Regions from separate parts of the Endobacterium panacihumi genome, predicted to be linked through region 1. Evidence: riboswitches for the same ligand, from Rfam matches in the RefSeq annotation. Region 1 holds a riboswitch; the other holds the start of a gene.
What was found. Region 1 has a riboswitch for thiamine pyrophosphate ahead of thiC (phosphomethylpyrimidine synthase ThiC). Riboswitches for the same ligand answer to the same signal wherever they lie in the genome.
Positions count from the first base shown of each region.

Region 2: another riboswitch for thiamine pyrophosphate. It lies ahead of thiB (thiamine ABC transporter substrate binding subunit); the one in region 1 lies ahead of thiC (phosphomethylpyrimidine synthase ThiC).

Region 1 is NZ_JBOZRA010000002.1:424,713-440,601, reverse strand. It holds gene ACRQ1B_RS13845 (amino acid ABC transporter ATP-binding protein) at 1-141, shown strand, start outside; gene ACRQ1B_RS13840 (MmgE/PrpD family protein) at 138-1,484, shown strand; gene ACRQ1B_RS13835 (LLM class flavin-dependent oxidoreductase) at 1,499-2,794, shown strand; gene ACRQ1B_RS13830 (hypothetical protein) at 2,799-3,299, opposite strand; gene thiD (bifunctional hydroxymethylpyrimidine kinase/phosphomethylpyrimidine kinase) at 3,335-4,222, opposite strand; gene ACRQ1B_RS13820 (thiamine phosphate synthase) at 4,219-4,845, opposite strand; gene ACRQ1B_RS13815 (thiazole synthase) at 4,842-5,615, opposite strand; gene thiS (sulfur carrier protein ThiS) at 5,619-5,816, opposite strand; gene thiO (glycine oxidase ThiO) at 5,813-6,799, opposite strand; gene thiC (phosphomethylpyrimidine synthase ThiC) at 6,799-8,622, opposite strand; TPP riboswitch at 8,718-8,829, opposite strand; gene ACRQ1B_RS13795 (LytS/YhcK type 5TM receptor domain-containing protein) at 9,023-10,759, shown strand; gene ACRQ1B_RS13790 (carbon starvation CstA family protein) at 10,960-12,771, shown strand; gene btsR (two-component system response regulator BtsR) at 12,860-13,576, opposite strand; gene ACRQ1B_RS13780 (hypothetical protein) at 13,794-13,946, shown strand; gene coxB (cytochrome c oxidase subunit II) at 14,088-15,152, shown strand; gene ctaD (cytochrome c oxidase subunit I) at 15,149-15,889, shown strand, end outside.
Region 2 is NZ_JBOZRA010000005.1:85,452-101,340, forward strand. It holds gene pyc (pyruvate carboxylase) at 1-924, opposite strand, end outside; gene ACRQ1B_RS20415 (helix-turn-helix transcriptional regulator) at 1,030-1,770, opposite strand; gene ACRQ1B_RS20420 (helicase-related protein) at 2,217-5,321, shown strand; gene ACRQ1B_RS20425 (RNA-binding S4 domain-containing protein) at 5,326-5,751, shown strand; gene fdxA (ferredoxin FdxA) at 5,950-6,288, shown strand; gene ACRQ1B_RS20435 (CarD family transcriptional regulator) at 6,709-7,281, shown strand; gene ACRQ1B_RS20440 (RNA polymerase factor sigma-32) at 7,589-8,452, shown strand; gene ACRQ1B_RS20445 (M48 family metalloprotease) at 8,584-10,023, opposite strand; gene ACRQ1B_RS20450 (thiamine ABC transporter ATP-binding protein) at 10,361-11,080, opposite strand; gene thiP (thiamine/thiamine pyrophosphate ABC transporter permease ThiP) at 11,080-12,702, opposite strand; gene thiB (thiamine ABC transporter substrate binding subunit) at 12,707-13,690, opposite strand; TPP riboswitch at 13,762-13,866, opposite strand; gene ACRQ1B_RS20465 (response regulator) at 13,955-14,365, opposite strand; gene ACRQ1B_RS20470 (ABC-F family ATP-binding cassette domain-containing protein) at 14,571-15,889, opposite strand, start outside.

The sequences.
Region 1 (15,889 bases):
TTCACCGAAAACGGCAAGATCGTCGATTACGGCCCGCCGCAGCAGATCTTTCACTCGACCGACAATCCGCGCATCCGCCAGTTCGTCGGCGGTCTTTCGGGTGGCGGCCGCGGTGCGGTGCGCGACGGCGAGGGTATCTGACCATGGCCAATGCACCTCTTACCACCGCCTTTGCCGGCGCCATCGTCAATTCCGATCCGACCCGCGATGTTGCGGCCATGGATGCGGCACGCACGGCGATCATCGATTTTCTCGCCTGCACGATTGCCGGTGCGAGCGACCGCACGACCGGGGTGCTCGCCAAAGCAGTCGGCGCCGATCTGCCGGGCAACGCAATCCTTGTCGGCAGCGACAGGAAGACCGATGCGCTGGTCGCGGCCGTGGTCAACGGATATGCTGGCCATGTGCTGGATTATGACGATGTCCATGCCAGCGTCCGCGGCCACCCGACGACGGTGATCATTCCGGCACTGCTGGCCCTTGCTGCTGAACGCGAATTTAGTGCCGAAACGTTTGTCGCCTCCTATGTGGTGGGCCTTGAGGCGATGGCGCGGATCGGCCTTTCGCTCGGCACCAAACATTACGAAAACGGTTTTCATGCCACCGCGACACTCGGCCCGATCGGTGTGGCCGCCGCAATCTGCCACCTGACTGGCGCATCCGTGGAAGAAACCGCAATCGCGCTTGGCATCGCCGCCACGCAGGCATCGGGTCTCAGGCTGCAATTCGGCTACGACACAAAACCCTATCACGCCGGCATGGCCGCCCGTTCCGGCCTTCTGGCCGCACGACTGGCGGCTGCCGGTTTTGGCGGCGCACCGGATTTTCTCGACAATCCGGTCGGTTTTCATTCGGCTTACGCTTTCGACGCCGGCAAGCCGGAACTGGTGAGCGCAAACTGGGGCGCACCGTGGCAGATCGTATCGCCCGGCCTGACGCTCAAAGCCTATCCCTGCTGCACGGCCAGCCACCCCGTCGCCTCTCTCGGCATCGAACTCAACCGCGAAGGTCTGACGGCCGACCAGATCGAAACGATCACCTTTACCTATCCGCCCGGTGCCGATGCCGCGCTGGTGGTGACCAAGCCCACCAACGGTATCGAAGCCCGGTTCAGCCCAGAATACGTGTTTTCCGCCGCCCTGATCGATGGTGCGCTGCGGCTCGACCATTTTGACGAACGCCCGGTCGAAGAGCGGATCATGACGCTCGCCGCCCGGGCCGGCCGCCGCCACGACGAGACCGCGCCGCGCATGTCGAGCGATCCGACCACCCGCTTCGTCGTGCTCGACATCACGCTCAAGGACGGCAGCAAAATCAACCGCCGTTTCGACGGCCTGCCGGGTGTGACCGATCCGACCGACAAATTCATTGACGCGACCGCCGCCAACCCGGCCTTCGCCGACATCCCCGACCTTGTCCGCAGCATGAAGACCGAGGCTGATCTTTCCCGGCTTCTCTCCCTGCTGAACCAGAACCCCGTTTGACGAAAGAATTTGCCATGACCGCCAAGAGACAAATCCATCTCGGCCTGTTCCTGCAGGGTGCCGGCCACCACGTTTCCGGCTGGCGTCACCCCAACGCCGAAGCTGGCAGCGAAAATTTCGACCTTCTGCGCCGTGTCTCGCAGATTGCCGAACAGGCGAAATTCGACATGGTGTTTCTCGCCGACGGCCTGACCAGCGGTGTTGATGCGCATCCGTCAATGATCGCCCGTTTCGAGCCGCTGACGCTTCTGTCGGCTCTGGCCATGGTGACCGAAAAAATCGGTCTCGCCGCCACCGCCTCCACCACCTATGGCGAACCCTATCACACGGCACGCGCCTTCTCCTCGATCGACCATCTGAGCCACGGCCGCGCTGCCTGGAACATCGTCACCACATCCTATGCCCGCACGGCCAACAACTTTTCGAAATCGCATCCCGAACATGACGAGCGTTACGCGGTCGCCGAGGAATTCGTCGACGTGGTGCGTGGCCTGTGGGACAGCTGGGACGATGACGCCTTCATCAAAAACAAGGACACCGGCATCTATGCCGATCCCTCAAAAGTTCATGTGCTCGACCACAACGGCAAATATTATTCCGTAAAAGGCCCGCTCAACATTCCGCGGTCGCCGCAGGGCCATCCGATCCTCATCCAGGCCGGTTCCTCCGGCCCGGGCCAGGATCTCGCCGCCCGCACGGCCGATGTGGTGTTCACCGCCCAGCAGAGCCTTCCCGAGGCACAGGCTTTTTACAAGAGCCTGAAGGCGCGTGTCGAAAAGTTCGGCCGTCACGCAGATAGCGTCGCCGTCATGCCCGGTTTCCTGCCGGTGATCGGCCGTACGCAAAAGGAAGCCGCAGAAAAGCTGGCCGAACTCGACAAGTGGACCGACCTGAAGAGTGCGATGCCGCTTCTGGAAGAACGCATGGGCCACAGCCTTGCCGATTACGATCCGGACGGCCCGCTGCCGGACCTGCCGATATCAGACCAGCTGCGCAGCCGCGCCGAACTGCTGACGGCAGCCGCCCGCCGCGAGAACCTGACGATCCGCCAGCTGGCGCTGCGTGTTGCCGCCGGTCGCGGCCACCATATCGTGCTCGGCACGCCGGTGGAGATCGCCGACCGTATGCAGGAATGGTTCGAAGGCCGCGCCGCCGACGGTTTCAACGTCATGCCGCCCTTCTTCCCGGAAGGTCTGGAAGACTTTACCCAGCTCGTCGTGCCGATCCTGCAGGAACGCGGCCTGTTCCGAACCGAATATGCAGGTTCGACCCTGCGCGATCACCTCGGCCTGTCGCGCCCGGCGCTGTGAGCATTCAGCGCCGCGTAAATTCGATACTGCTTGTGGCGACGGAGCGACCCGTCGCCACATCCTTGTCTATGGTGCGCAGGCGCAAACCATTGGCACCCAGTTTTTCAATGGTCATGCTGGCACTGCGATCACCATTCACCACCCGCGCCCAGGTGACGGCAAGATTGACCGTGTCGCCGCGCCGGCTGCCGCTCAGGCTGGAAGGCTGTCCCGCCGGACCGACATAGGTGCCGGCATAACGACTGCCCGACGTTTTGACATCCGCGGAAAAGCCGCGCGAGACCAGCAGGCCACGGCAACGGCCTTTCATGGAAAGCGATGTCGACGTCGAGCCGACCTGCAGGCTGCAGGACACATTGACCTTGCTGCCGCCGATCTTGGTCAGCACCGTCCCCTTGCCGCTCCAGTTGCCGGTAATCGATTTGAGATAATCGGCTTCCGCAGCCTGCGAAATACCGGGCAGGCAGAGGATCAGGGCGATGGCGGTTAGGCTTGAAATGCGCATATCGGACACCTCGGTGGAGACCGACGAAACCGCGCCTAACCGGGTTTTGTTCCCGCCTGCCCTTTTGCGTCGATACTCCCGTGATTGAGCGTCCGGGAAGGAGAGGCTGACGGTGGCTGCTCAACCGGCCATTGTGCGAAGAAATGATGCACAGGACCATGCCCTTTACCGATCTCCAGAAACCGACCCGCCGCCAATGCAGAATGCAGGTAACCCTTTGCGACTGTGACGGAGGCCAGCAGGTCATGACCGTGCGCCAGCTGCGCGGCAATCGCAGCCGAAAGCGTGCAGCCGGTGCCGTGATCATTGCCGGTTTCCAGGCGGGGATACCGGAATTCGTGCAGCGCATCCTGATCGGTCAAAAGCACGTCCACGCACTCGCTATCGCCACCATGACCGCCCTTGATCAGCACGGCCCGCGCGCCGTCCTTGCGCAACCGCTCCGCCTGCCGCACGACATCCTCACGCGTTTCCGCCATCGGCAAGCCGGTCAGGATCGCTGCCTCGAAGAGGTTGGGCGTGATGAGATTTACCCTCTGCATCAGCAGCGATTTCAGCGCAGTCACCGCATCATCCCGCAGCAGCCGATCCCCCGAAGTTGCGACCATGACCGGATCGAGCACGACCGGCCCGTCAAACCGATCCAGGCCCTCTGCGACCGCGCGGATCGTATCCTCCCGCGACAGCATGCCGATCTTGATCGCGCCGACCGCAAGATCGGAGAGAACCGCCTGCATCTGCGCCTCGATCATCGGCGCGGACACATCCTCGACAGCGGAGACCCCCAGCGTGTTCTGCGCAGTGATCGCCGTCAGCACGCTGGCGCCATAAACACTAAGCGCCGAAAACGTCTTCAGATCCGCCTGAATACCGGCGCCGCCGCCACTATCGGAACCGGCAATGGTGAGTGCTATCGCCGTCATGCCGTCACCGTCTGGCGGTGGCGCCACGGTGCCGTTGCCGCCAGCCACTGCCGTGTGCGGCTCTCGGGGTCCGCGTTGAGTGTGATATCGGTCACCACGGCAGCACTTGCCGCCCCTTCATCCAACACGAGCGGCGCCCGCTCGGCAGTGATACCGCCAATGGCGACCAGTGGCAGATCGCCAATGCGCCGTTTCCAGTCCTCGACGCGCTCGACACCCTGCGGCTGCCACTTCATCTTTTTCAGGATTGTCGGCCAGACGGGGCCGAGCGCCACGTAATCCGGCTGCACGGCGAGCGCGGTGTCGAGTTCGGCCACGTCATGCGTCGAAACGCCGAGCTTCAGCTCTGCCCGACGGATCGCTCCAAGATCGGCATCAGCCAGATCTTCCTGCCCGAGATGGATGAAATCACACCCCTCGTCGATCGCCAGTCGCCAGTAATCGTTGACGACCAGCTGGCAACCATAGGCAAGGCAGACCGCTCTCGACCGTCTGATTTCCTGCCGGATTTCAGCATCCGTCTTGTCCTTGATGCGCAACTGAACCAGCTTGACGCCAAGCGGCACCAGCCGCTCGATCCAGTCCGCGCTATCGACGATGAGGTAGAAGGGATCGAGCCTCATGAAAACACCGCCTTGCCGATAACCGGCGTCGAGGGCACCGCCATGTCGCGCGGTTCCAGCATGCCCGCCAGATAGGCCAGCCTGCCCGCCTCTGCCGCCTTGGCAAAGGCTTCCGCCATGGCCGGTGGATCACCGGCATTGGCGACGGCGGTGTTGAGCAGTACGGCGTCATATCCCAGTTCCATCACCGTGGCCGCATGCGACGGCCGACCAAGACCGGCATCGACGATCAGCGGAATGTCCGGAAAGGCTGCGCGCATCGCCACCAGCGCCAAAGAATTGCGCGGCCCCGCAGCCGAACCGATCGGCGCACACCAGGGCATCAGCACCCGGCAGCCTGCGGCCAGCAGCTTTTCGCCGACGATCAGATCATCCGTGGTGTAGGGGAATACGTCAAAGCCCTCATCCGTCAGGATACGCGCCGCTTCCACCAGTTCAAAAACATCCGGCTGAAGGCTGTCGTGATGGCCGATGACCTCGAGCTTGATCCAGTTGGTGCCAAACACTTCTCGGGCCATTTTGGCCGTCAGCACCGCTTCCGATGCACTGTGGCACCCCGCGGTGTTGGGCAGGATGCGCACACCGAGATTTCGGATCAGTTCGAAGAAAGCACCGCCCGTTTTGCCGCCGGAGGTTTCGCGGCGAAGCGATACGGTGACGATGCCGGCGCCGGAGCGTTTCACCGCTTCCGCCAGCACCGCCGGGGAAGGGTAACGTGCCGTGCCGAGCAGAAGACGCGAGGACAGTTCTGTATCGTAGAGTTTCAGCATGGTTCAGCCTCCCTGCATGGGGGAAAGAATTTCGATCCGGTCACCATCTGCGAGACGCGTATCGGCGCGATCCTCGCGATGCACAAGATCGCCATTGACGGCGGTGGCCAGCCACTCACCCTCGTATTCCAGCGTTTCAAGCAGGTCCGCCAGCGTGGCCGTGTCCAGAACCTGCGCTTCTCCGTTGACGATAAGATTCATGCAATCATCTCCTCCTGAAGGCCAAATCCGTTGGAAAGCCGGGTGGCGGCCTTTTTCGCCATGGCGGGCGCCAGCAAAAAACCGTGTCGGTGCATGCCGGCGATCGCCAGACCGCTTTCCGTTTCCACGACACGTGGCACATTGTCGTCGAAGGCCGGGCGGATGCCGACGCCGGTTTCCACCACCCGCGCCTCGCCAAAGGCCGGATGCAGCGCATAGGCGGCGTTCAGCAATTCCATCAGCGAACGCGCCGAAATCGGCCCGTCGTCATCCGTTTCGATCATCGTTGCGCCGACCATGAAGCGATGGTCATCGCGCGGCACGACATAGATCGGGTGGCGCGGATGCAGCATGCGCACCGGGCGCGACAGCGCCACCTCGCTGGTTTCGAGATAAAGCATTTCGCCGCGCACACCGCGAAGACCGGGAATGTGCGGGATCGCAGCCGGGCCGGTGCAATCGAGAACGGCGGTATAGTTCTTTTTCGGCGGTGGCCCCCAGCCGAGATGGAACAGGCCACCCAGATTGCGGATTGCCTTGGCAAGCCCCGTCAACGCCCGGCGCGGGTCGAGGTGCGCCTCCTTGTCGAAAAACAGCGCCTTTTCGAAACGGCCGGCCAGCGACGACTCGAGATCGGCGATCTCCTGCCTGCCAAGCCAGACATGCCCGGTCGTGCGTGATGCAAACCGCGTCAGATCAGTCAGATCGCGTGGCTGCGCCACCACCAGTGTGCCATTGCGGATGACGGCACCCGGCACCGCCTGATCCCACCACTCGGCGGCATCGAGCCCGAGCGTCAGCACGATCTCTTCCGCCGCTTCCCTTTCGCAATAGGGCGCCAGCATGCCGCCAGCAAAATGAGACGCGCCTTGCCCCACCGTATCCTGAAAATCGACGATATCGACATCTTCACCACGTCGGAGCAGTTCATAGGCGACGGCAAGGCCAGCGACGCCGGCCCCTTTGACAAGAAAGAGCGACATCAGACTTCTCCCCGCACATCAGCCAGCGGCATATAAAGATCGCCGCCATCGCGATATTTTGCGGCCATGGCCTCCAGCCCCTCCTTCTGGGCCTCGGCACGGATATCGTGGGAAATCCGCATCGAGCAGAATTTTGGGCCGCACATGGAGCAGAAATGCGCCACCTTATGCGCATCCTTGGGCAGGGTTTCGTCGTGGAAACTGCGTGCCGTGTCCGGGTCGAGCGAGAGGTTGAACTGGTCTTCCCAGCGGAATTCGAAGCGCGCCCTCGACAGGGCATCATCACGCATCTGCGCACCCGGATGACCCTTTGCCAGATCGGCGGCATGGGCGGCGATCTTGTAGGTGATGACACCGGTTTTCACATCGTCTCGGTCGGGCAGGCCGAGATGTTCCTTCGGCGTGACGTAACACAGCATGGCCGTGCCGAACCAGCCGATCATCGCTGCTCCGATGGCCGAGGTGATGTGGTCGTAACCGGGGGCGATATCGGTGGTCAGCGGACCAAGCGTATAAAACGGCGCCTCGCCGCAGGTCTTCAGCTGCTTGTCCATGTTTTCCTTGATCTTGTGCATCGGCACATGACCCGGCCCTTCGATCATCACCTGGCAATCCTTGTCCCAGGCGATTTTCGTCAGTTCTCCCAGCGTCTCCAGTTCGGCGAACTGGGCTGCGTCATTGGCATCAGCGATCGAGCCGGGACGCAGGCCATCGCCCAGCGAAAAGGTCACGTCATAAGCACGCGCGATGTCGCAGATCTCGTCGAAATGTTCATAGAGAAAGCTCTCGCGGTGGTGATGCAGACACCACTTGGCCATGATCGAACCGCCGCGTGAAACGATACCGGTGACGCGGTTGACGGTGAGATGGATATAGGAAAGCCGCACGCCGGCATGGATGGTGAAATAATCGACGCCCTGTTCGGCCTGCTCGATCAGCGTATCGCGATAGACCTCCCATGAAAGATCCTCGGCAATGCCGTTCACCTTTTCCAGCGCCTGATAAAGCGGCACGGTACCGATCGGCACAGGAGAATTTCGAATAATCCATTCGCGGATATTGTGGATGTTGCGCCCGGTCGACAGATCCATGACCGTATCGGCACCCCAGCGGATCGCCCAGACCATTTTTTCCACCTCTTCCGCCATGGAGGAAGTGACCGCCGAATTGCCGATATTGGCGTTGATCTTGACCAGAAAATTGCGGCCGATGATCATCGGTTCGCTCTCTGGATGATTGATGTTGGCCGGAATGACGGCGCGCCCTTCCGCCACTTCGCGGCGCACAAATTCCGGCGTGATGTAATCCGGAATATGCGCGCCAAAACTTTCGCCATCCCTCACCAGCGCTTCCTTCGCCGCCTGCCGGCCGATGTTTTCGCGGATGGCGATGAATTCCATTTCCGGCGTGATGATGCCGGCGCGGGCATAGGCGAGCTGGGTGACGGCCCGACCATCATTCGCCTTGAACGGCATGTTGCGCAGCGGAAACTCCGGCGTCAGTCTTTCGCCGGTGGCAAAACCGTTATCCTCCGGCCTCACGTGGCGGCCTTGGTATCGCGTGACATCGCCGCGACCGGAAATCCAGTTTTCCCGCAGGCGTGGCAGGCCGCTGTCGATCGCGACGACATAGTGCGGATCGGTGTAGGGACCGGAACTGTCGTAAACGGTGACGGGTGGTTCGCCGGCGGTCGGATGCAGTGCGATCTCCCGCATCGGCACGCGCAGATCGGGATATTTTTGTCCCGCAATATGGATTTTGGTGGAGGCCGGAAAGGGACCCGAAGTGACGGTCGGGCTTTGCGGTTTGGCGGCAATATTCATCGTGAGGCTCCAAGTTTAAGGTTGGAGACCCAGTCCTAGAGCCGGAAAGATGGAAGAACGTCCGCAACGGAATCCGGGTTATGGATTCGCAATGACTGCAGCGTTTTGCACCGTCCCTACGCCAGTATGAACTGGATCAGGTTCAACGGGTCACTGCGCGCGATAGCAGAATCTCAGCCCCTTGACGGGACACCCCTGGTGAATGCGATGAGGCTATGTCAGCAAAATCGATCGGTCAAGCGCCTCTTCCAGCCGCACCGGCGAAGAGGTCATTCATCCTTCCATGCGATCGATGGAGCGGCTGACGCATTGCCGCATGCAGGTTCGGGCGGATATGGGTTATGTCTTGAGCCGAACGGCCGTCTGGCCATCTCGAGTTTCTTTCGCGCAAAGGCAGATCATGAGCTTCGGCTGGACCAACCTCGTCATCGGCCTGCTGCAGCAGATGTGCGTTTATCTCGTCATCGCCTATCTGTTCAGCAAGACGCCGCTTTTCCTGCCTTTGATGCAGGTGACGGTGCGTCCGTGGCGCAAGATGGCCTGTTACGTCATCTTCTCGATGTTCTGCATCATGGGCACCTATTTTGGCCTCCACATCGACGAGGCGATCGCCAATACGCGCGCCATCGGCGCCGTCCTCGGCGGCATTTTTGGCGGGCCGATGGTGGGGCTGGCGGTCGGCCTGACCGGCGGCATGCACCGTTATTCACTGGGTGGTTACACCGCGCTTGCCTGCGCCATCTCGACCACAGCAGAGGGTCTGATCGGCGGACTGGTGCACAGCTATCTTCTGCGCCACAGGCGCACCGACCTTTTGTTCAAGCCACTGCTGATCGCCGGCGTGACCTTCTTTGCCGAAATCGTGCAGATGTCGATCATTCTCGTGGTCGCCCAGCCCTTCGTGAACTCCGTGCATCTGGTCGAAACCATCGCGCTTCCGATGATCGTCGCCAACACGGTGGGCGCTGCGATGTTCATGAACATCCTCGGCGACCGGCGAAAACTGTTCGAAACCCATTCCACGATCTTTTCCGGCAAGGCGCTGAAGATTGCCGAACGCGCCGAAGGCGTGCTGCGCAACGGGTTCAACGCCGAAAACAGCACCAAGGTCGCCCGCATTCTTTATGAAGAGGCCAATGTCGGCGCCGTCGCCATCACCGACCGTGAAAAGATCCTCGCTTTCATCGGCATCGGTGCCGATCACCACCTGCCCGGCCGCAAAATCACCTCGGCGCAGACCATGGAGGCGATCGCCGAGAACAAGGTCATGTATGCCGATGGCAACGAGGTCAGCTATCAATGCTCGATCGATCCCAACTGCCGGCTCGGCGCCTCTCTCGTCATTCCGCTGAAGGGCGAGGACGATGCGGTGATCGGCACGATCAAGCTTTACGAGCCGAAGACAAAACTGTTCTCCACTTTCAACCGTGCGCTGGGTGAAGGTGTCGCACGCCTGCTCTCGGCACAAATCCTCGCCGGCCGTTACGAGCGACAGAAGCAGATGTTGTCGCAATCGGAAATCAAGCTCCTGCATGCGCAGGTCAATCCGCATTTCCTGTTCAACACGCTGAACACGCTGTCGGCCATCATCCGCATTGATCCCGCTGAAGCGCGAAAGCTGGTGCAGAACCTCTCCACCTTCTTCCGCAAGAACCTCAAGCGCACCAGCGATGTGGTCACGCTTTCCGACGAGATCGAACACGTCAACGCCTATCTGCAGATCGAAAAGGCGCGTTTCCAGGAACGCCTGCAGATCGAGATCGATGTGCCGGAGGAACTGGCACAGGTGCATCTGCAGGCCTTTTCGCTGCAGCCGCTTGTCGAAAACGCCATCAAGCACGGCACTTCACAGGTGATCGGCGAAGGACGCATCACCATCTCGGCGCGGCGCGAGGGTGACGACCTGCTGGTGGCGGTGACGGACAATGCCGGTCTTTTCGAGCGCAAGACAACATCCGATGGCGGGCTTGGCATGAACATCGTCGACCGGCGTACCAAGGGTTATTTTGGCGATGCCTATGGCATCAACGTCGATGTGGAGCGCGACGTCTTCACCCGCATCAGCTTACGTGTGCCGATGGTCGATACGCACCATCATGCGGCCCACGAATCCGTGCCGGAATTGACAAAAATCTAATCGTTTAATGCCCTGCTTTTCCTGCGAAATTTGACCTATGTCATCTCTGGCTGGGGATAGTGCCGCAAGCCACGAAAATCCGCCACCGCTCATCCCGGATTACCGACCGCTCAGGCCGCCATAACACCGCTCGGCCAAACACCCCCTCCCGCCTTTTTCCCTCGAGAGTAGCCTCAGGCCATCCTAAGGAGGGACAAGACATGGCAAACGCCCTGACAATGGTCATCGGTACCGCCTGCATTCTTGCGATCTGCTACCGGTTCTACGGTATCTTCTTCGTTCGCAAGGTTCTGGGCGTCGACGACAGCGAAGTCACCCCGTCGCACACGCTTGCCGACGGACGCAATTACGTGCCCACCAAGAAGTGGGTGAATGCCGGTCAGCATTTTGCCGCGATCGCCGCCGCCGGCCCGCTGGTCGGCCCGGTTCTCGCCGCCCAATACGGTTATCTGCCCGGCCTGATCTGGCTGCTGGTCGGTTGCGTCATCGGCGGTGCGGTGCATGACACGGTCGTGCTGTTCGCCTCGATGAAACACAAGGGCTCGTCGCTGTCGGAAGTCGCCAAGGCCGAGCTCGGGCCTGTCGCCGGCTGGTGCACCGGTCTCGCCATGCTGTTCATCATCACTATCACGATGGCCGGCCTGTCGATGGTCGTGGTGCATGCGCTGGAACGCAACCCCTGGGGCACGTTCGCCGTCTTCATGACGATCCCGATCGCCATGGCTGTCGGCCTGTATGAAAAGTTCGGCGGCAATGCCAAGATCGGCACCTATGTCGGCCTTTTCGCCATCCTCGCTTCGGTTTTCGCCGGCCCTTACGTGCAGGAATCGGCGCTCGGCCAGTGGTTCACCTTCCACTATAGCTCGCTCGGCATCATGCTGCCGATCTACGCCTTCCTCGCCAGTGCGCTGCCGGTGTGGCTGCTGCTCACCCCGCGCGGTTATCTGTCGAGCTTCCTCAAGATCGGCGTGTTTGCCGCTCTGGTCGTCGGCGTCGTCATCATCAACCCCGAAATCAAGATGCCGGCCCTCACCGACTTCATCCATGGCGGTGGCCCGGTTCTGGCCGGCCCGGTCTGGCCCTTCATCTCGATCACCATTGCCTGCGGCGCCATCTCAGGTTTCCACGCCTTCATCGGCTCGGGCACCACGCCAAAACTGGTCGACAAGTGGAGCGACATCCGCCCCGTCGCCTTCGGCATGATGCTGGTCGAATGCCTGGTCGCGGTCCTCGCCCTGATCGCCGCAACGGCACTGCCGATGGCCGACTATTTTGCCATCAACGCTTCGCCTGAAGTCTTTGCCACGCTCGGCATGACGGTTCAGGATCTGCCCCGTCTCGAAGACGCAATCGGCATGGATCTCGCCGGCCGCACCGGCGGCGCCGTAACGCTCGCCGTCGGCATGACCGAAATCTTCACCAGCATCCCGTGGTTCAAGACGCTGGCCGCATACTTCTTCCAGTTCGTCATCATGTTCGAGGCCGTCTTCATCCTGACCGCCATCGACTCGGGAACCCGTGTTGCCCGTTACCTGATCCAGGACATCCTTGGTGACCTCTGGGCTCCGATGAAACAGATCAACTGGATGCCCGGCTCGATCTTCGCCAGCATCGTCGCCTGCCTGCTCTGGGGTTATCTCCTCAACTCGGGCGATATCAACTCGGTCTGGGCCCTGTTCGGTGTCTCGAACCAGATGATGGCCTCGCTTGGGCTGACCATCGGCGCCACCATCATCCTGCGCATGTCGGCCAAGCGCATCTATATGCTGACCTGCCTCATCCCGCTCGCCTACCTGTTCGTCACGGTGAACTATGCCGGCTACTGGATGATCGCCAACGTTTACCTGAACGAAGCCGCCAAGGGCTACAACCCGGTCAATGCCATCCTGTCGATCATCATGATGGTTCTCGGTGTCATCGTCCTGGTTTCGGCACTGTTCAAATGGAAGGACATGCTGCGCACCGGTCGCAATGGTGAAGCGGAAAGGCTCGCTCTTTCGCCCGCGGAATAAGGAGCTTCCCTGAGGCTTTCAATTCCTCCCGAAGCCTCAAGACCCGGCGCATGTTTCCCGTATGCGCCGGGTTTCGTTTTTTGCAATTTCAGAGAATGCCGAGCTGTTCTTTGAGCGATCCAAGGAAACGGCGGCTGACGGGAATGGAACGACCGCCCAAGGTCAGGATATTGGCGGCACCGTTTTCGGCCAGTGCGATATCCTGAATATGCTCGGGATTGATCATGTATTGCCGGTGGCAGCGGATCAGTCGCGTGCGCTCCTCAAGCGTCCGCAAGGTCAGCTCGGTAAAGTGTTCCACGCCGTCATTACCGATGACATAGATGCCGCCCGGCTTCGAAAAAATCGCCTCGACATCCTCGATCTTCATCAGCCGAATACGGTTGAGACCCGTGCAGGGGATATGACGTAAGGGCGGCACGATTTCGAGCAGTTTTGATTGCTCCACGGCCTTTGCCCTACGCAGCCGATCAAGCGTCTTTTGCAGCCGTTCCTCCTGAATGGGCTTCAGGAGGTAATCGAAGGCGTTTTCCTCGAAGGCGCGAACCGCATATTCCTCGTAAGCCGTGAGGAATACGATCTGCGGCATCTTTTCCGGATCGATCATGCCGACCATTTCCAGCCCGCTCACCTGCGGCATCTGAATATCGAGGAACATGACGGTCGGCGACAGCCGGTTGATGGCGGCGATGCCCTCGATCGCATTGGCGCATTCACCGACGATTTCGATATCAGCCTGACCGGCAAGGACCGACTTCAACTCGTCGCGCGCCAAGGTTTCGTCATCGACAATCAGAACTTTCATGCGTCTCTATCATCTGCTCGGGCATATCAGGCTTCGGCATATGGGCATCGAACACGATCGGCAACATCATGTGCCAAAAATAGTCGGTGGTGAGCCGGCTTTGCATTCCGGTGTCCAGACATCTTTCTGCACGGTTTCGTACAAAAATGGGGTTTTGGCTTGGCTCGCCTCATATCCGCCCTAGTTAATAAGCGGGCGGCAAAAATGAGGTAAAGCAATGGCACTGGCCGACAGAATCGCCAAGTTCGAACAGACCAATCAGGTCGCTTTCGAAATCATCGAAGCGGAAGCGGCGGCGCGCGAGCGGAAGACCGAAAAATTGCGCGAGGCACGTCTGATGCAGTCGCGCAAATCGGATGATGAGAGCTAACATCGCAAGGCATCATTTACGGCAAACCGCGGCAGCCGCAAGGGTCTTGGCCCTTGGCGGCCCGCGCGCCGGAACCAAAGCGCGCACGGCGCATTGGCCAGAAACCGAAATTTGCCCCCGGACGGATTGGTATGGAGTGAAATGACCGATGACCGCTTGACCGGTGACCACCGGCCAACCCGATCGACCATATCCTTCCGCAGTGTCTTTTCACACACGCGGCGGCCGGCGGTTAAAACTGGCCTCTTCATCCTCTGTCTCTGTCCTTTCATCACCTCCTGTTCAGGCACACACTCGCCGCTTGACCCGGCCGGGCGCGAAGCCCGCGATGTGGCTACCCTGTTCTTCACCATGCTGGTCGGCGGAGCTGTCATCTGGGTCGGCGTGGTCGCGCTCCTGTTTTACGCTGCCCGCAAGAAGCGTGTGCATTCCGAGGAAGGTGCAGGACGCCTCATCCTCTGGGGTGGCGCCGTTATGCCCTGCATCATCCTTGCCGCATTGCTGGCCTATGCCGTCTGGCTGATGCCGAATGTGCGACCCTGGGTGTCGGGCGGCGATGGCCTGCGCCATATCGATGTCACCGGCGAACAGTTCTGGTGGCGGGTGCGATATCTCGATGAAGACGGTTCCATCGCATTCGAAAGCGCCAATGAGGTACGCATGCCCGTCGGCGAACGCGTTGTCTTTTCGCTCACCTCGCCCGATGTCATCCATTCCTTCTGGATCCCGGTACTGGGTGGCAAGATGGACATGATACCCGGCCGACGCAATCAATTGACGCTGGAGGCAGACAAGCCTGGCATCTATCGCGGTGTCTGCGCCGAATTCTGCGGCACCTCGCACGCGTTGATGGGTTTTACCGTCGTGGTGATGGAGCCTGCGGACTACGAACAATGGCTGGCCGCGCGGCGCGCTTCCTCCGGGGGCAAGGATGCCGAAGGACTGGCCCTGTTTCTGGAAAACGGCTGTTCCGCCTGCCATACGATTGCGGGCACCGGTGCGCGCGGCACGATCGGTCCCGATCTGACCGCCTTTGGCGAACGTGGTTCGGTTGGCGCCGGCACGCTCGGCAATTCCGCAGACGAGATCGCCCGTTTCCTCCGCGATCCGAAAAGCGTCAAGCCGGGCGCCCAGATGCCGCATTTCACCATGCTGCCTGAAAATGAAACCAACCGTATCGCAGACTATCTGAAGGGGCTTCGATGAGCGTGGAACTCGGAAATTTTTCGCCCGAGGAGCGCGCCGCCCAGGAAAAGAGGCTGCGCGAAACCTGGGAAACGCCAAAAGGCTGGCGTTACTGGACCTCGGTCAACAATAGCGAGATCGGCCTCTGGTACGGCGTTACCGCCTTCGTGTTCATGCTGTTTGCCGGCCTGCTCGGCCTCCTCATCCGCCTGCAGCTTGTCGTCCCGGAAAATGATTTCATTTCTGCGGAACTGTTCAATCAGGCTTTTACCCTGCATGGCACGGTGATGATGTTCCTGTTCGCGGTGCCGATCTTCGAGGCCATCGCGATCTTCCTTCTGCCCTCCATGCTCGGCGCACGCGAACTGCCCTTTCCCCGCCTTTCCGCCTTTGGTTACTGGAGTTTTTTGCTTGGCGGCATTTTTGTCTGCGGTTCGATCTTCTTCAATGCGGCGCCGAACGCCGGCTGGTTCATGTATCCGCCTCTGGCCACCGACAAGGAATATGCCGGCATCGGCGCCGATATCTGGCTGCTCGGCCTCTCCTTCATCGAAGTGGCATCAATCGCGGCAGCCGTCGAAATCATCGTCGGCATCATGAAATGCCGCGCGCCCGGCATGCGCATCAACATGATGCCGATGTTCGCCTGGTATCTGCTGATCGTCGCCGGTATGATCCTGTTCGCCTTCCCGCCCCTGATCGCCGGCGACATCCTCTTCGAAATGGAGCGGATGTTCGACTGGCCGTTCTTCGATCCG
Region 2 (15,889 bases), on a different contig from region 1:
AACCGTGTGCTCGACCTGAATGCGCGGGTTCACTTCGATGAAGTAGAATTTGCCGGTCTCGGCATCCATCAGGTATTCGACGGTGCCGGCGCCGACATAGTTCGTTGCCTTGGCGATCTTCAGTGAATAACCGGCGAGTTCGGCACGCTGCGCCTCGGAAAGATAAGGTGCCGGGGCGCGCTCAACCACTTTTTGGTTGCGGCGCTGGATGGAACAATCGCGTTCGAACAGATGAACGACATTGCCATGGGTATCGCCCAGAACCTGGCTTTCGACGTGGCGTGCGCTCTCCACCAGCTTTTCGAGATAAACTTCGTCCTTGCCGAAGGCGGCCTTGGCCTCGCGCTTGGCCTCGACGACTTCCTTTGCCAGATCCTTCGGATCGCGGATGGCGCGCATGCCGCGGCCACCGCCGCCCCAGGAGGCCTTCAGCATCACCGGATAACCGATTTCCTCGGCCATCTTTGCGACTTGCGCCATATCATCCGGCAGCGGATCGGTGGCAGGCACGACCGGCACGCCGACGGAGATCGCCAGATTGCGGGCCGCGACCTTGTTGCCGAGCTGGCGCATCGTATCGGGGCGCGGACCGATGAAGATGATACCGGCGGCATCGCAGGCATCGACGAATTCCGGGCTTTCCGACAGAAGGCCGTAACCGGGATGGATCGCATCGGCGCCGGAAAGTTTTGCCACCCGGATCACTTCGGAGATCGACAGATAGCTTTCGATGGGGCCCAGGTCTTTTTCCAGATGCGGGCCGCGGCCGACCTGATAACTTTCGTCCGCTTTGAAGCGGTGCAGCGAGAGTTTGTCCTCTTCCGCCCAGATGGCGACCGTTTTGATCCCGAGCTCATTGGCGGCGCGAAACACGCGGATGGCAATTTCGGATCGGTTGGCAACGAGAATCTTCGAGATCGGCAAGACTGTCTCCCATTCGTACTTGCGATATGCTGCAAACGCGAAACGAGCACTAATATCAGGCCGGATCAAGTCCAATCTATCGTTGGAATGGCGTCTGCGACAATCTCACGAGACAAGGCCGAGCCGAAAGGCGATGGCAACAACATGTTGTCTGTTGCTGGCTTCGAATTTTTCCTGAATGGCGTTGATGTACCAGTCCACGGTATGGTTCGAAATGGTCAGCGCCTTGGCTATTTCGTGCGAGGTCATACCCTCGGCAAGAAGGTGCAGCACTTCCGTTTCGCGGCGTGTGAGTGTGGTCTCGACCGATTTGATCGCTTCGAAATGCGATGCCTGGCCACCAAGCTCCAGCGTGCGCCAGAACATCTTTTTGGCGGCGGCGTCGAACATCGTCATTTCAGAGGGCGACAGTTCAATGATCTGGCCGCCGATGCTGACGTGACCGAGCAGGCCGTTGCGGCCATGGATGGGAAACGTATAGCCGTCGTTCAAACCGCTGCGGTTCGCATCCTGCATCATGCGCTGGATACGCTTGCGGTTTGGATCGCTCCTGAACATGCTGATGGCCTCGCGCCAGCGGAATGGCCGCTGCGCCACGGCCAACATGCGGACTGTCGGATCCACCATGCCGAATTTCTTGGCCGCGTAGGTTTCCTGCCAGCCATCCGGCCAGCGTCCGCATAAAACGGTGCTATCGAGATAGCCCAGTGTTTTGGATTTCATCCAGACACCGTAATAGCTGAAACCGTAGCTTTTCAGCACTGCCTCGAATTCCGCTGCCAGTTCTGTCTGGGTTTTGGCCTCTTGGGCCAAGACCAAAAAATGTAAAATCGAGTGAACCGTCACTCTAGCCCTCCGGCAACGGAAAAATTGGCATGCTTGTTCTCAGTCAATTCCGTCTGTCTGATAAACTCATGATTCATAGTCATCATCGTTTCTTAGCAATGCATAAAGGATAGAGCATGAAATCTTGCATTCAAATAAGAGCATGAATCGTATTTATACCCTCATTGTCCACTGCAAAATTAGAGTAAGGTTAGGTTCTCAAGAACAAATGCAGAATCGACCGAGTCAGCGATTCGTCGCCGTTTCGTTCCCACACTGTTCCAACTGCCGGTAAAGACTCGTCTTTCCTCCGTTCGTCGATGGCGGTTATCAGGACGCGGGCTCCTCAATCGCGAGAAACGTCTTGCGTTTGAAGGTCACTATCGCCATGTGTGGCGGAGCCTCCGGGGATGTCATTCTCCGGCGAAGTCATTTCAGTGCGGACTTTTGTCTTGAATGTTCAGCCCATGATATTGAGCGGCCGCGGTGTGACTGCGGTTCTCGGACCCACCAATACCGGCAAGACGCATTTCGCGATCGAACGTATGGTGGCGCATGGATCCGGCGTTATCGGACTGCCGCTGCGCCTGCTTGCGCGCGAGGTCTATGGTCGTCTGGTGGAAAAGGTCGGACACCACAATGTCGCGCTCATCACCGGAGAGGAAAAGATCACGCCGCATATGGCGCGCTTTTCCGTCTGTACCGTCGAGGCGATGCCGCGCGAGACCAAGGCTGCTTTCGTCGCCATCGATGAAGTGCAATTGGCTGGCGATCTCGAGCGCGGCCATATCTTTACCGATCGTCTCCTGCATCTGCGCGGCCGTGAGGAAACGCTGCTGCTCGGCGCCGCCACCATGCGTCCGATCCTGGAAAAACTTCTGCCCGGTATCACCGTCGTCGAGCGGCCGCGTCTGTCGCAGCTGTTTTATTCCGGCCAGAAAAAAATCACCCGGCTGCCGCAGCGCACAGCCATCGTCGCCTTTTCGGCCGACGAGGTCTATGCGATTGCCGAACTGATCCGCCGCCAGCGCGGCGGGGCCGCCGTGGTACTCGGCGCGCTCAGCCCGCGCACCCGCAATGCGCAGGTTGGGCTCTATCAGTCAGGCGATGTGGAATATCTGGTCGCCACCGATGCGATCGGCATGGGCCTCAATCTCGATGTGGACCACGTCGCCTTCGCGCAGGATCGCAAATTCGATGGGTATCAGTTCCGTAATTTGAACCCGTCGGAGATGGCGCAGATCGCCGGTCGTGCCGGTCGCCACCTGCGAGACGGCACGTTTGGTGTCACCGGTCAGGTACAGCCCTTTGACGAAGAACTGGTCGAGCGCATCGAAAGCCATCAGTTCGACAGTGTGAAAGTGCTGCAATGGCGCTCCAAGCAGCTCGATTTTTCGTCGCTGCGCGATCTGCGCAACAGTCTGGACGCGACGCCCGTCGTCCACGGGCTGACGCGGGCGCTGCCGGCAACAGACAGTCAGGCACTGGATCACCTGTCCCGTTACCCGGAGATCAAGGATCTGGCGACGACGCCCGCGCGCGTCGAAACATTGTGGGATGCTTGCGCGCTTCCCGATTATCGCCGAATTGCGCCGGCGCATCACGCGGACCTCATTTCGACGCTTTTTTCCGATCTGGTGCGACACGGCGCGGTCAACGAAGATTTCATGGCCGAGCAGGTGAAAAGGGCGGACCGAACCGAGGGCGAAATCGACACGCTTTCGGCGCGAATCGCCCAGATCAGAACCTGGACTTATGTTTCAAATCGCCCGGGTTGGTTGGCGCATCCGACACACTGGCAAGAAAAGACACGGGAAATCGAGGATAGGTTGTCCGACGCGCTACATGAAAGGTTGACGAAACGCTTTGTTGATCGCAGGACATCTGTGCTCATGAAGCGCCTGAGAGAGAATGCGATGCTGGAAGCAGAAATTAGTGTAAATGGCGATGTGTTCGTCGAAGGACATCACGTCGGACAACTTGCCGGTTTTCGGTTTACCGCCGTCTCGGGGACGGAAGGACCGGATGCCAAGGCCGTGCAGGCTGCCGCGCAGAAAGCGCTGGCTCTGGAATTCGAGGCACGCGCCGCGCGTCTTTACGCCAGCGGCAATGGTGACCTCGCGCTTGGTTCGGATGGTTTCGTCCGTTGGCTGGGTGATCCGGTGGCCCGCCTTGCGGAAAGCGACCATGTTATGCGGCCGCGCGTCATCCTGCTCTCCGACGAGCAGTTGACCGGCGCTGCCCGTGATCATGCGGCCGCCCGCATCGAGCGTTTTGTCAATCATCACATCGCCACGGTCCTGAAGCCGCTCGACGATCTGTCGCGCGCCGAAGACCTGCAGGGCATCGCCAAGGGGCTGGCATTCCAGATCGTCGAAAATCTTGGCGTGCTGTTCCGCCGTGACGTCGCCGATGACGTCAAGTCGCTGGATCAGGAAGGCCGCGCCTCGATGCGCCGGTATGGCGTGCGTTTCGGCGCCTACCACATTTTCATGCCTGCGCTGCTGAAGCCGGCTCCCGCCGAGCTGATCACGCTGCTGTGGGCGCTGAAGAACGACGGTCTCGACAAGCCGGGTTACGGCGAACTGATTCCTGCACTTGCAGCAGGACGTACCTCGGTTGTTGCCGACGCCACCTATGAGCGGATGTTCTATCGTCTGGCCGGTTTCCGTTTCCTCGGCAAGCGCGCCGTGCGCATCGACATCCTCGAGCGTCTGGCCGATTTGATCCGTCCACTGCTGCAGTGGAAGCCCGGTCAGCCGCGTCCGGAAGGTGCGTATGATGGCCGCCGCTTCACCACCACGACGGCCATGCTCTCCATCCTCGGCGCCACTGCCGACGACATGGAAGAAATCCTGAAGGGTCTCGGTTATCGCGCCGATGCCGTAAAGGCTGAAGAGGCTGCCGCATTCCTGGCTGGTGAAGACGCCAAGGCTGCCGTGACACCGGCTGTTGCCTCCGAACCTGCCGCTGAAGCCGTTGCTTCGGAAGAAGCTGCTGCTCCTGAAGCAACAGCCGAAGCCGCGCCGGTTGAAGCCGGCGCAGAAGCTGCCGAGCCGTCACCGGAAGTTTCCACGGAAGCCGCACCGGCAGCCGATGCCGAAGCGCCTGCGGGTGAGATCGCCGCTACCGAGGCCGAAGAGCCGAAGCCGGTTCTCCTGTGGCGTCCGGGTGGTGGTCGCAGTGAACAGCAGCGTGGCGGCCGTCCGCAGGGCGAACGCCGTGGCCATGGTCATCAGAACCGTGGTGAGGGCCAGAGTGCAGGCGAAGGTCAGCAACGTCGTGACAATCGTCGTGGCGGCGAAGGCCGCAACAACGAAGGTCGTGGCGAGCAGGAAGGCCGCGGCCGTGATGGCGGCAAGCCGAACCGTGGCGACCGTCGTCCCGACAATCGTGGTGGCGATCGTCCGCCGCGCGGCGACCGTCCGGAGCGTAATGACCGCAACGACCGTAACAAGTCGTCGCAGCAGCCGGCCCGTTTCGAGGCGCGTCCTCCGCGCAAGGAAAAGCCGCTGGATCCGGATTCGCCATTCGCAAAGCTGGCTGCTCTCAAGGAGCAGATGAAGAAGTGACGCCATGAGTGAAAAGCCATCTGGAGATCTGCGTCAGCGCATCGACAAGTGGCTTTTCTTCACCCGCATGGTGAAATCGCGGTCCCTGGCGCAAGGGCTGCTCAATTCCGGGCACGTCCGTGTCAACGGGCTGCCGATCCGCAAGCCCAGTTTCGAAGTGAAAGCCGGTGACAAGGTCGAGCTTTCACTCGAACGTCGAGACGTTATCCTGATCGTCAAGGCGGGTGGCGAACGTCGCGGTCCTTATGAAGAAGCCAGACAGCTTTATGAAGATCTGACGCCGCCACGCGAAGAGACGGAGCGCCTGAGCACCTTCGAGCAGGCACAACGTGTTCCGGGCAGTGGGCGCCCTACCAAGAAGGAGCGCCGCGAAACCGACCGGCTTTTTCCCGGTATAGGCGGTACGGATATCGATTGGCGGGACGATTAGAACAAACCTCCTGCGCTCAGTGATTTTTCGAAAAGCTTTATCCTTGCTAAGCAGGCTCAAAGGCTTTACCTGACGTTCGAAACAGCCGGATAGCCCGCCTCTGTCGTTCCAGCGGTCGCGTTGTCCTCGTCCGGCCCTCGGGGGCTCGACCTTTCCCGAAATCGGGTTCCTGACCAACGCGCTGACCTGGAGTGCCTCATGACGTATGTCGTGACCGACAACTGCATTCGCTGCAAATATACCGACTGTGTCGAAGTCTGCCCGGTAGACTGCTTTTACGAAGGCGAGAATTTTCTCGTCATCCATCCTGACGAATGCATCGATTGTGGTGTCTGCGAGCCGGAATGTCCTGCCGAGGCGATCAAGCCCGATACGGAGCCGGGGCTCGACAAGTGGCTGAAGCTGAATGCCGAATACGCCCAGGTCTGGCCGAATATCACCATCAAGCGTGATGCCATGCCGGAAGCCAAGGAAATGGATGGCGTAACCGACAAATTCGAGCAGTTCTTCTCACCTGAGCCCGGCTCTGGCGATTGATTTTATTGGGTAATCGGCGATAGTGAGAGCTGTCGCCGCCCTGTAGAATAAAGCGCAAATGATCAATGCCGTTTGGCATTGCCTAACCTTTACGCAGTGATTCGGGCGTTGTTTCTTCGCAACGGCGAAACCAAATCATTGATTTCCGCCTATTTTTGTGGTAGACAACCAATACTGTTCCACAAAGCGGCATGCGTGTGCCTTAAAAACATCACGAAAACAACACGTCCCTTTCGCGCGATCCCTGAGTTGCCATCAAGTCCGGGTGTCGGTCGCAATCGTGATCCTGTTGTTTTTTTCGCACGCGCTTCAAGCGGCGCAGTAATGGAGTCACCCGACGGTTTCCCCCGTCTCATCCGGGCCTGACTGACCCGGCCCCGGCAAGAACGCCGGGAGCGTAACAGGGAGTGTATTGTAAGAATGACGACCCAGCAGAAAAAATCTTCAGCGCGCCACGGCTTCAAGACTGGTGAATCCATTGTCTATCCGGCGCATGGAGTGGGCACCATCTCCGCAATCGAAGAACAGGAAGTGGCGGGCATGAAGCTCGAACTTTTTGTCATCGATTTCGAAAAGGACAAGATGCGCCTCAAGGTGCCGGTCGCCAAAGCCGTCAGCATCGGTATGCGCAAGCTTTCCGAGACCGATTTCGTTGAACGTGCATTGAAGGTCGTTCAGGGCAAGGCCCGCGTCAAGCGCACCATGTGGTCGCGTCGCGCCCAGGAATACGATGCAAAGATCAATTCCGGTGACCTGATCTCGATCGCCGAAGTCGTTCGCGATCTCTACCGCGCTGAAAACCAGCCCGAACAATCCTATTCCGAGCGCCAGCTTTATGAAGCTGCTCTTGACCGCATGGCCCGCGAAATCGGTGCCGTCAACAAGATGTCGGATACCGAGGCCGTTCGCCTGATCGAGACGAACCTCGCCAAGGGTCCGAAGCGCGGCAAGTCGGTTGAAGACGACGACGCACATGAGGAAGAAGCAGCCTGATCAAGGCCGCATTGACCTGAATTAAAAAACCCGGCTCAGCCGGGTTTTTTATTGGAACCATTTCTGGTTCCAAGCGTTACCCCGCCGGAACGGCGCTCTGATGTCTGAAGGGACCAGGCGCAGTTTTCATCCACGGGGGACATGGCATGAGCCGCGTATCCCTTACGACGAGCGACAAAACGAGGGGGCCACGACACCGCAGTCTCACGCCAAAATGCCGCATTTCTGGGTTCTTAGTAGCCCGTATGCGCAGGTCTCGTGAAATTGCGATGTCCTTGCCGGATCAACTTGTTTCAAGGAGACCGTGATGAATGCCATGTCCGCAGACCGCAATATGATCAAGATCGCCATGTCGGCACCCTACCTGGCCCGCGAGGAAGAAAGAGACCTCGCCGTGCGCTGGAAGGACGATCAAGACCAGGACGCCCGCAATCAAATTGCACTCGCCCATATGCGTCTCGTGATCGCCATGGCATCGAAGTTCCGCGGCTTCGGGCTTCCCATGAGCGACCTCGTACAAGAAGGCTATGTAGGGCTGCTTGAAGCGGCGGCAAGGTTTGAGCCCGCACGCGACGTTCGTTTCTCCACCTATGCCAGCTGGTGGATCCGCGCTTCGATGCAGGATTATATCCTGCGCAACTGGTCGATCGTCCGCGGCGGTACCAGTTCCGCCCAGAAGGCGCTGTTCTTCAATCTTCGTCGCCTGCGCGCAAAACTTGCCCGTGGCGACAGCAATCTCACCGCCCAGGCCATTCACGAGGAAATTGCAGTCGCGCTCGGCGTCAGCGTTGCCGATGTGCAGACCATGGATGCGCGCCTTTCCGGCAATGACGCCTCATTGCAGGCACCGTCGATCGCAGGCGATTCCGACAGTGGCGAGCGTCTCGACATGCTGGAAAGCGCAGAGCCTCTGCCGGATGAACAGGTGTCCGGCATGATCGACGGCGAGCGCCGCCTGAAATGGCTGCAGGGCGCGCTGACCAAGCTCAATGACCGCGAAAAGAAGATCATTCGCGCGCGTCGTCTGACCGACGATGGTGCCACCCTTGAGGCCCTCGGTGCCGAACTCGGCATTTCCAAGGAACGTGTGCGCCAGATCGAAAGCCGCGCCATCGAAAAGCTGAAATCAGCGCTGGTCACAATGAACCCGCAGATGGCTGCCGTTTCCTGAATGGTGGTTTCGAATAAAAGGCTTGCTGCGTCCTGCGCGCGGTTTTGCCGGTGACATAAAAAAGCCTCCAGGCCGCAGCGGCCTGGAAGCTTTCTTTTTATATAGTCGCTGTCAATTCCGGCAGGCTGGCATCATTCCGAAATGATCTTCACCTTCTGGCCGGGCGATACTGTTGCGCTGGCCGGCATGGCGTTGATCAGCTTGAAGAGGTCGAGTTTGCGATCCGTGCCCATCATGCGGGCCGCAAGACTGGTGATGGTATCATTGGCGCCGACGGTCACCACACGCACGCGCAGCGGCTTGAGGCTGGCAATCTCCTGCGGCGTCATCCGGCGAAAGCTCTGACGCAGGATATCTGCCGTCGGCTGCAGAATGGCGCTGCCCTTCGGCACGGCCGTCAGGAAACGAAAGATCTGCTTATCGATGCGAATGACGGTGACATCGAAATCCCAGCGCTCGGCGCTGGCGCGGGCAGTGGCCGCCGGCAGGCCGTTGACCGTGATTTCCCGCACGGTATCGGGCAGCAATCCGGCCACCCAGCCGCTGGTCATGTAATTGGTCAGGCTGCCGGTATCGCCGGCGGCAACGCCGTCGAAACGGATGGCGGTCTCGTTCGGACCGGTCGCCAGAACCGCCTCGACCTTGTTGTCGATACGAAACCCTTCCGGCACATCGAAACGGATGCCAAGGCCGCCATGCATGAACGTTTCGTTGCGCACATAGCCTTCTTCGGGGCTGTCGCCGTAAAGCAGGCCATCGATGCCGGCGAGATAGTAGTCGCGGCCACGGTCGCCGACCGTGCCTTCCTGGCCGAAATTGCGGGCATGCTGACGCGCCAGTTCCACGCGTTGCGGCGCGTTCGGATGGCTCGACAGGAAGTCGAGGCTCTGGTCATTGTCGGGATCGACCGCCGAATAGCGGGCGTAAGCCGCCATGGAATCGAGGAAACGCGGCGAAGCGTAAGGGTCGTAACCGGCTTCACCCAGCATGCGCACGCCGATCACGTCGGCCTGCAGCTCCTGTTGGCGGGAAAAGGCTGCGAGACGCAGTTTTCCACGCGCAAGCGCTGCCTTGCCGGCAAGGTCGCTGGAGAGCACTTCGGCGACCACCCGGCTGGCGATCACTTCCGCTTCTTCACGCTTCTGACGTTCGATGCCGTGGTTGGCCGTGACGTGGCCCATTTCGTGCGAGAGCACGGCCGCCACTTCCGAGGCATCATTGGCAAGCGCCAGCAGGCCGCGGGTAACGTAAAGATAACCGCCGGGCAGCGCGAAGGCGTTGATGGCCGGGGAGTTGAGAATGGTGATGCGGAATGACTGGTTCGGGTTTTCCGAAACCGCGGTCAGCGCGCCGGCAATGCGGGCCACCAGACGCTCCGTTTTGGCGTCGTGATATTCACCGCCGTAACTTGCCACGATGCGCGGATGCTCACGCGCGCCCATCTGCGCACGCGGATCGTTTTTCTGCACCTCATCAACAATCTGCGGATTGGACGAGGGCGAAACGTTGGCCTGATAGGTCTGGTCGAGGATCGACTGGCAACCGGAGAGGGCCGTCGCACCGGCCAGCATGAGACACAGTGCTGCGGACGACAGGCGACGGCGCGTCGTCGCAGGCGCATCAATCCGTGCTTCGCTGGTGCCTGTCATCACTTTCGCCGCGTTGCCTTTCGTCATGTGCCCAAGCCTGCCGAAGCAGGCGCCCTTGCAAGGTCAATATCATGACCCAACAAACGAAACCTGCCAAACGTCATATTCCACTTAGCTGATTTTGCGTGCCGCATGCACCCATATCCAAGGAAATAGAAAGAAACCCAGCTTTTGCAAGTAATTATCAATCCGTTATCGTTCGGATAGCGGACTTTGCATCAGGCCACGTCCAAATTGTGGCACGCCGGTTGACGCTTTTTCACAAGTCGAGGAATTCCGTGAGGCCGGGTATGTCTCGGCGCATCAAAAACACCTCGATTTCGGCCTGTAGAGTGATCTCGCCATGATCGATGTACAAGGCATGATCGGCGAGTTGGCGCAGTTCGCCGGCGTCATGGGTCACGATCGCAACCGTGTTGCCTGTCTCGCGGTGCAGGTCGAGCAAAAGGCTCGCCATGGTTTGCCGCAGGCCGGGGTCGAGTGCGGCAAAAGGTTCGTCGAGCAACAGGACCGGGCGTTCGCGCACCAGCGCCCGCGCAAAGGCGGCGCGCTGGCGCTCTCCGCCCGAAAGCGTGCCGGGCTTTCGTTTCTCGTAACCTGCCAGACCCACGCGCTCCAGCGCGTCGCCGATCCGTCTTCTGTCGTCCGAGGAAAGTTTCAGGGAAGGATCGATGCCAAGGCCGATATTGGTGGCAAGGTCGAGATGGGCAAACAGGTTGTTGTCCTGAAACACCAGCGAAACCGGTCTCTGTGATGGGTGAAGCGCCGTGACGTTGGTGGCACCGATCATCACCTTGCCGGTCTCTGGCGTCTCGAAACCGGCAATCAGGTTGAGAAGCGTTGATTTTCCCGATCCGGAGGGGCCGGTAATGGCGGTGATCGCACCGGCCGGCAATTCGCAATCGAAACGGAAATCTTTCGCGCCCAGCGTCAGGCCGACGTTCTGCAATCGAATGCCGGAAGGTTGGTTCGATGTCATTATCGGTCGTCTTTCCTGCCACGTTGGCCCACCGTCCCGGCAATCGTCAGGCTAAGGCACAGAAGAGCCAGAATCAGAGCAAACCCGTCCGCATCGGCCGTACGATAGCTGCCCAGCCGGCTATAGACCAGCCACGGCAGTGTGACGAGGTCTTCCGATCCGAACAGGGCGACCGCACCGAGATCACCGAGTGACAGCGCCATGGCGAAGGAAAAGGCGGTTGCGAGCGGTGCTGTCAGCACCGGCATATCGATCAGCTTCAGTCGGGCAAAACCGAATATGCCGAGATTGGCCGCCTGCCGTGCCGTCCGCTGCCTGTGTGTCGCAAAGGCAGGTGACAGGACGCGCATCACGAAGGGCAGCGCCGTCATGGCATTTATCATTACCACCAGCAGCGGCGCAAAACTTGCCACATCGCCATAGGGTCGCAGCAGCAGGAACCAGCCGGTGCCGATTACCACAGGCGGGACCAGAAGCACGAGGGACGACAGGCTGGCCAATAGCGCGGAAAAACTGCGCGCTGCGATGGCGGGTCTACTGGTATCGGCGAGTGCCGCGCGGGCGTTGATGATGGCGATGGCTGCCGTGAGCGATATCAGGCCTGCAAGACATGCGATCCACAAACTCGTCCACGCTGCTTTCCAGAAGGCAGGTGTGGTCAACAGCCGGGTGAAATCTGCCTTCAACCCGGCAAAAAGGATGGAGGCGAGGGGGAGGCAGAGAAAAAGCACGGCGAAAACAACAATGATCCTGTCCCAGGCGCGTGCGCCAAAACCGCTGCCATCAAAACGCCTTGCCGCACGGCCGGTGGCGGCGCTGTCATCCTTCGACGTCGGCAACAGCGCCATCAGCGCCAGTATGGTTGCCGTGACTGCGATCTGCAGCAACGCCAGCGAGATCGCACGCTGAGGATCGAAATCGAAACGCAACGACTGGTAGATCGCCACTTCCAGCGTCGTGGCTGCCGGTCCGCCGCCAAGCACCAGAACAAGCGTAAAGCTGGTGGCGCAGAGCATGAACACCAGCCCGGCAATACCGGCGAGCAGCGGTTTGATCGCCGGCCACTCGACAAAACGGAAGACCGAGAGCGCCGGCAGCCCAAGACTGGCCGATAGACGCCAATAGTCTGGCGGCAGCCGCTCCAGCCCGGCCAAAAGCAGGCGACAGGCGAGCGGCAGGTTGAAGAAGACATGGGCGATCAGAATGCCGCTCATGCCATAGATGCTGACCGGCTCGCTCAGCCCGATTGCGGCAAGCGCCGAATTTGCCACGCCGGTGCGGCCCCAGATGCCGATCAGGCCGAGCGCACCGATCAGCACCGGCAAGCCCATCGGCACGGCCATCAGCCGGATGATCCAGATGCGGCCCGGAAGATTTGGCTGTCGCGCCAGCGCCAGGGCCACTGGCAGGGCGAGCGCCACCGAAAGCAGAGTGGATAGGCCCGCCTGCCACAGCGTGAAGCGCAGGATACGCCAGACATAGGCGTCGAACAGCGGCCGGTCGCTCTCACCGCTATCGAAGGAGAGCAGGGCGAAGACGGCGAGAGCGATGAACAGGGTTATGCCGGCGAAAACCACTCCGCCGCCGGCATAGCTGCGCTGTCGCTCCGCCCTTGTCAGCATGGCATCAGTTCATGCTCATGGCGGCCAGCCATTCGTCGATCCAGGCGCGCCGGTTTTTTGCCACCTGTGCCGGATCCATCAGAAACGTCTTTGCCGGTTTTACCAGCTTGTCGAACGCTTCCGGCAGCGGTTTTTCGGTCGGCGCGGCCGGCATCATCCAGTTGGTCGTGGCGATTTCATACTGAAAGGCCGGCGTGACCATGAAGGCGAGAAACTTTTGGGCCAGTTCCCTGTTCGGCGCGTTCTTCAAAAGGCCGGCCACCTCGATCTGGATGTAATGTCCTTCCTCGAAGCTCGCTGCCTGATAACGATCGCTCTTCTCCTCCACCATGTGATAGGCGGGAGAGGTGGTATAGGACAGCACCATCGGCACCTCGCCCTTGGTGAACATGCCATAGGCTTCCGACCATCCGGGCGTCACCGTCAGTACGCGCTTCTTCAACTGTGCCCAGGCCTCCGGCGCCTTGTCGCCGTAAACCGATTTCACCCAGAGCAGCAGACCGAGACCCGGGGTTGATGTGCGCGGATCCTCGATGACGATTTTTTCGGAAGGATCACCCTCCACGAGTTCCTTCAGGCTTTTCGGCGGGGTTTTGATGGTTTCGGTATCGTAGACGACGGCAAAATGCCCGTAATCATAGGGCACAAAAATATCGTCGTGATAACCGCCGGGCACCGTCAGCTTCGTCATGTCGACGCCGCTCTTGTCGAATAGGCCGGTATCGACCGCTTCCTTGACGAGATTGGTATCGAGGCCGAGCGCGATATCGGCCTTGGTGCCTGCCCCCTCCAGCTTCAGTCGGGTCAAAAGCGCGACGCCGTCGGCCACTGCAACAAAGTTTACAGTGCAGTCGCAGGTCGCTTCAAAGGCGGCCTTCACCTTGGGGCCGGGGCCCCATTCGGCAACAAAACTCTCGTAGGTATAGACGGTGAGGGTCTTCTTCTCCTGTGCGACGGCGGGCAGGGCGAAGGAAAATGCGGCTGCCATGGCCGCAGCCAGAAAAGTGTTTGTCATGCGCATCGGCGCCTCCTCAATTCGATATTTGGGAATAGGGCGCTGCTGATGAGCCGTCTAATCCCTCCGCCGGTGTTAGCCGGATCAGGTTCCGCGGGTTGGCCAAAGCCTCTCAGCCGCATGGTCGTGCGGCACCCCGTTAGAGCGGTGAAATATTTAGTCGTCGCCTGCGGTCTTGGCAAGCGGTTGCAACTGCGTCGCGATGATCGTCAGTGCTTGGTGTTTAATTTTGGGTCTTCAATGCTGGGTCTGGCGAAACACGTGCAATTCGCGCGGAACGGAGGCGATGCCGCCGATGCGACTGGCGATCGCGTAATTGATCGACTGCTCCAGCACTTCCGGCATGGCCGGTTTGGTCAAAACACCCAGCGTGCCTTCGACGCCGTCATTCACGTCTTCCGGATTGGCGGTCATGAAGATGACGGTAATGCCGAATTCCTCGGCCAGTTGCCGGGCGATATCCGGTCCGGTCGGTCCATCGGACAGATTGATGTCCACGAGCGCAATGTCGGAGGAGGCCGCGAGTGCCATGGCATGCTTGCGTCCGCTCGCGAAGCCGGAAACTTCCAGCCCCATGCCTTCAATCGTTTCAGCTACATCGAGTGCTATGAGGAATTCATCCTCAACGATCATAACCCGTTGAATCATTGGCTTGCTCACCATCCGGCGAAACGCAGAACCCGCCGACATGGAACGTCCCCTCGTTGAACTCGAAACACGTCTCCGGGGCCATGCCTTAAGCATAGGCAGGCAACCGGATTACATGTCGAACGTCCAGCAAACGCTAATGTTCCGCCGCGCAACAGACTTTTTTTGGTTGCAAGATATTGTTAATGCTAACGTTTTGTAAATATTAGCTTTCCAGTTCCTCTCGCAGCATTTCCAGCTCCAGCCATTCCTCTTCCATCTTTGCCTGTTTTTCTCGCAGAGTTGCTGCCTGTTCCGCCAGTTTTGCAAAGGCTTTCGGGTCCTTGGAAAACAGGTTGGGGTCGGCCATGGCCTGGTCGTGCTTGGCAATCTCGGCTTCGGTCTTGGCGATTTCCTTCGGCAGGTTTTCCAGCGCGAATTTCTGCTTGAAGGAAAGCTTGCCTTTGCCTTTCACAGGTTCGGCACCGGTGGTCGAAGCCGCCGGCGCGGTATCCGACTTCGCCTTCTCGGCCTTGCGTTTTTCCTCCGCCGCGCCTTTTCGCTGTGCCAGCATGTCGGTGTAGCCGCCGGCATATTCGATCCAGCGGCCGTCCGGCGCGTCCGGAGTGGCCGGTGCAATCGTCGAGGTCACGGTGCGGTCGAGAAAGTCACGGTCGTGGCTGACGAGAATGACGGTGCCGTTATAACCCGCGACGATCTCCTGCAGCAGATCCAGCGTCTCGATATCGAGATCGTTGGTCGGTTCGTCGAGGATCAGCAGGTTCGAAGGTTTTGCCAGCATGCGGGCGAGCATCAGGCGGGCGCGCTCGCCACCGGAAAGGTTCTTGATCGGCGTGCGGATCTGTTCCGGCTGAAACAGAAAGTCCTTCATGTAACCGGCGACATGGCGCTGCTCGCCATTCACCAGCAGCGTTTCGCCACGGCCATCCGTCAGGTAATGCGACAGCGTGTCTTCCGGATCGAGGTCCTCGCGTTTCTGGTCCAGCGTGGCGATTTCCAGATTGGTGCCGAGCTTGATCCAGCCCTCATCCGGCTTCAGCTGGCCGGTCAGCATCTTGAGCAGTGTCGTTTTGCCGGCGCCGTTGGGGCCGACGAGACCGATACGGTCGCCACGATGCACACGGATGGAGAACGGCGCGACGATCGGTTTGTCGTATGTCTTGGTGATGTTTTCGGCTTCCACCACCAGCTTGCCCGACTCGCGACCTTCGGCCACCGACGCCTGAACCGAACCCTGCGGCCCCTTGTGGCCGCGATATTCGGCACGCATGGCCTGCAATTCGCCGACGCGGCGCATGTTGCGTTTGCGGCGGGCGGTCACGCCATAGCGCATCCAGTGTTCTTCGCGCTCGATCGCCTTGCCCAGCTTGTGCTGCTCGATCTCTTCCTCTTCCAGAACCTGATCGCGCCAGGCCTCGAAATGGCCGAACCCGCGCGATAGGCGACGCGATGTGCCGCGATCCAGCCAGACGGTGGCGTTCGATACCTTTTCGAGGAAACGACGGTCGTGGCTGATGACCACGA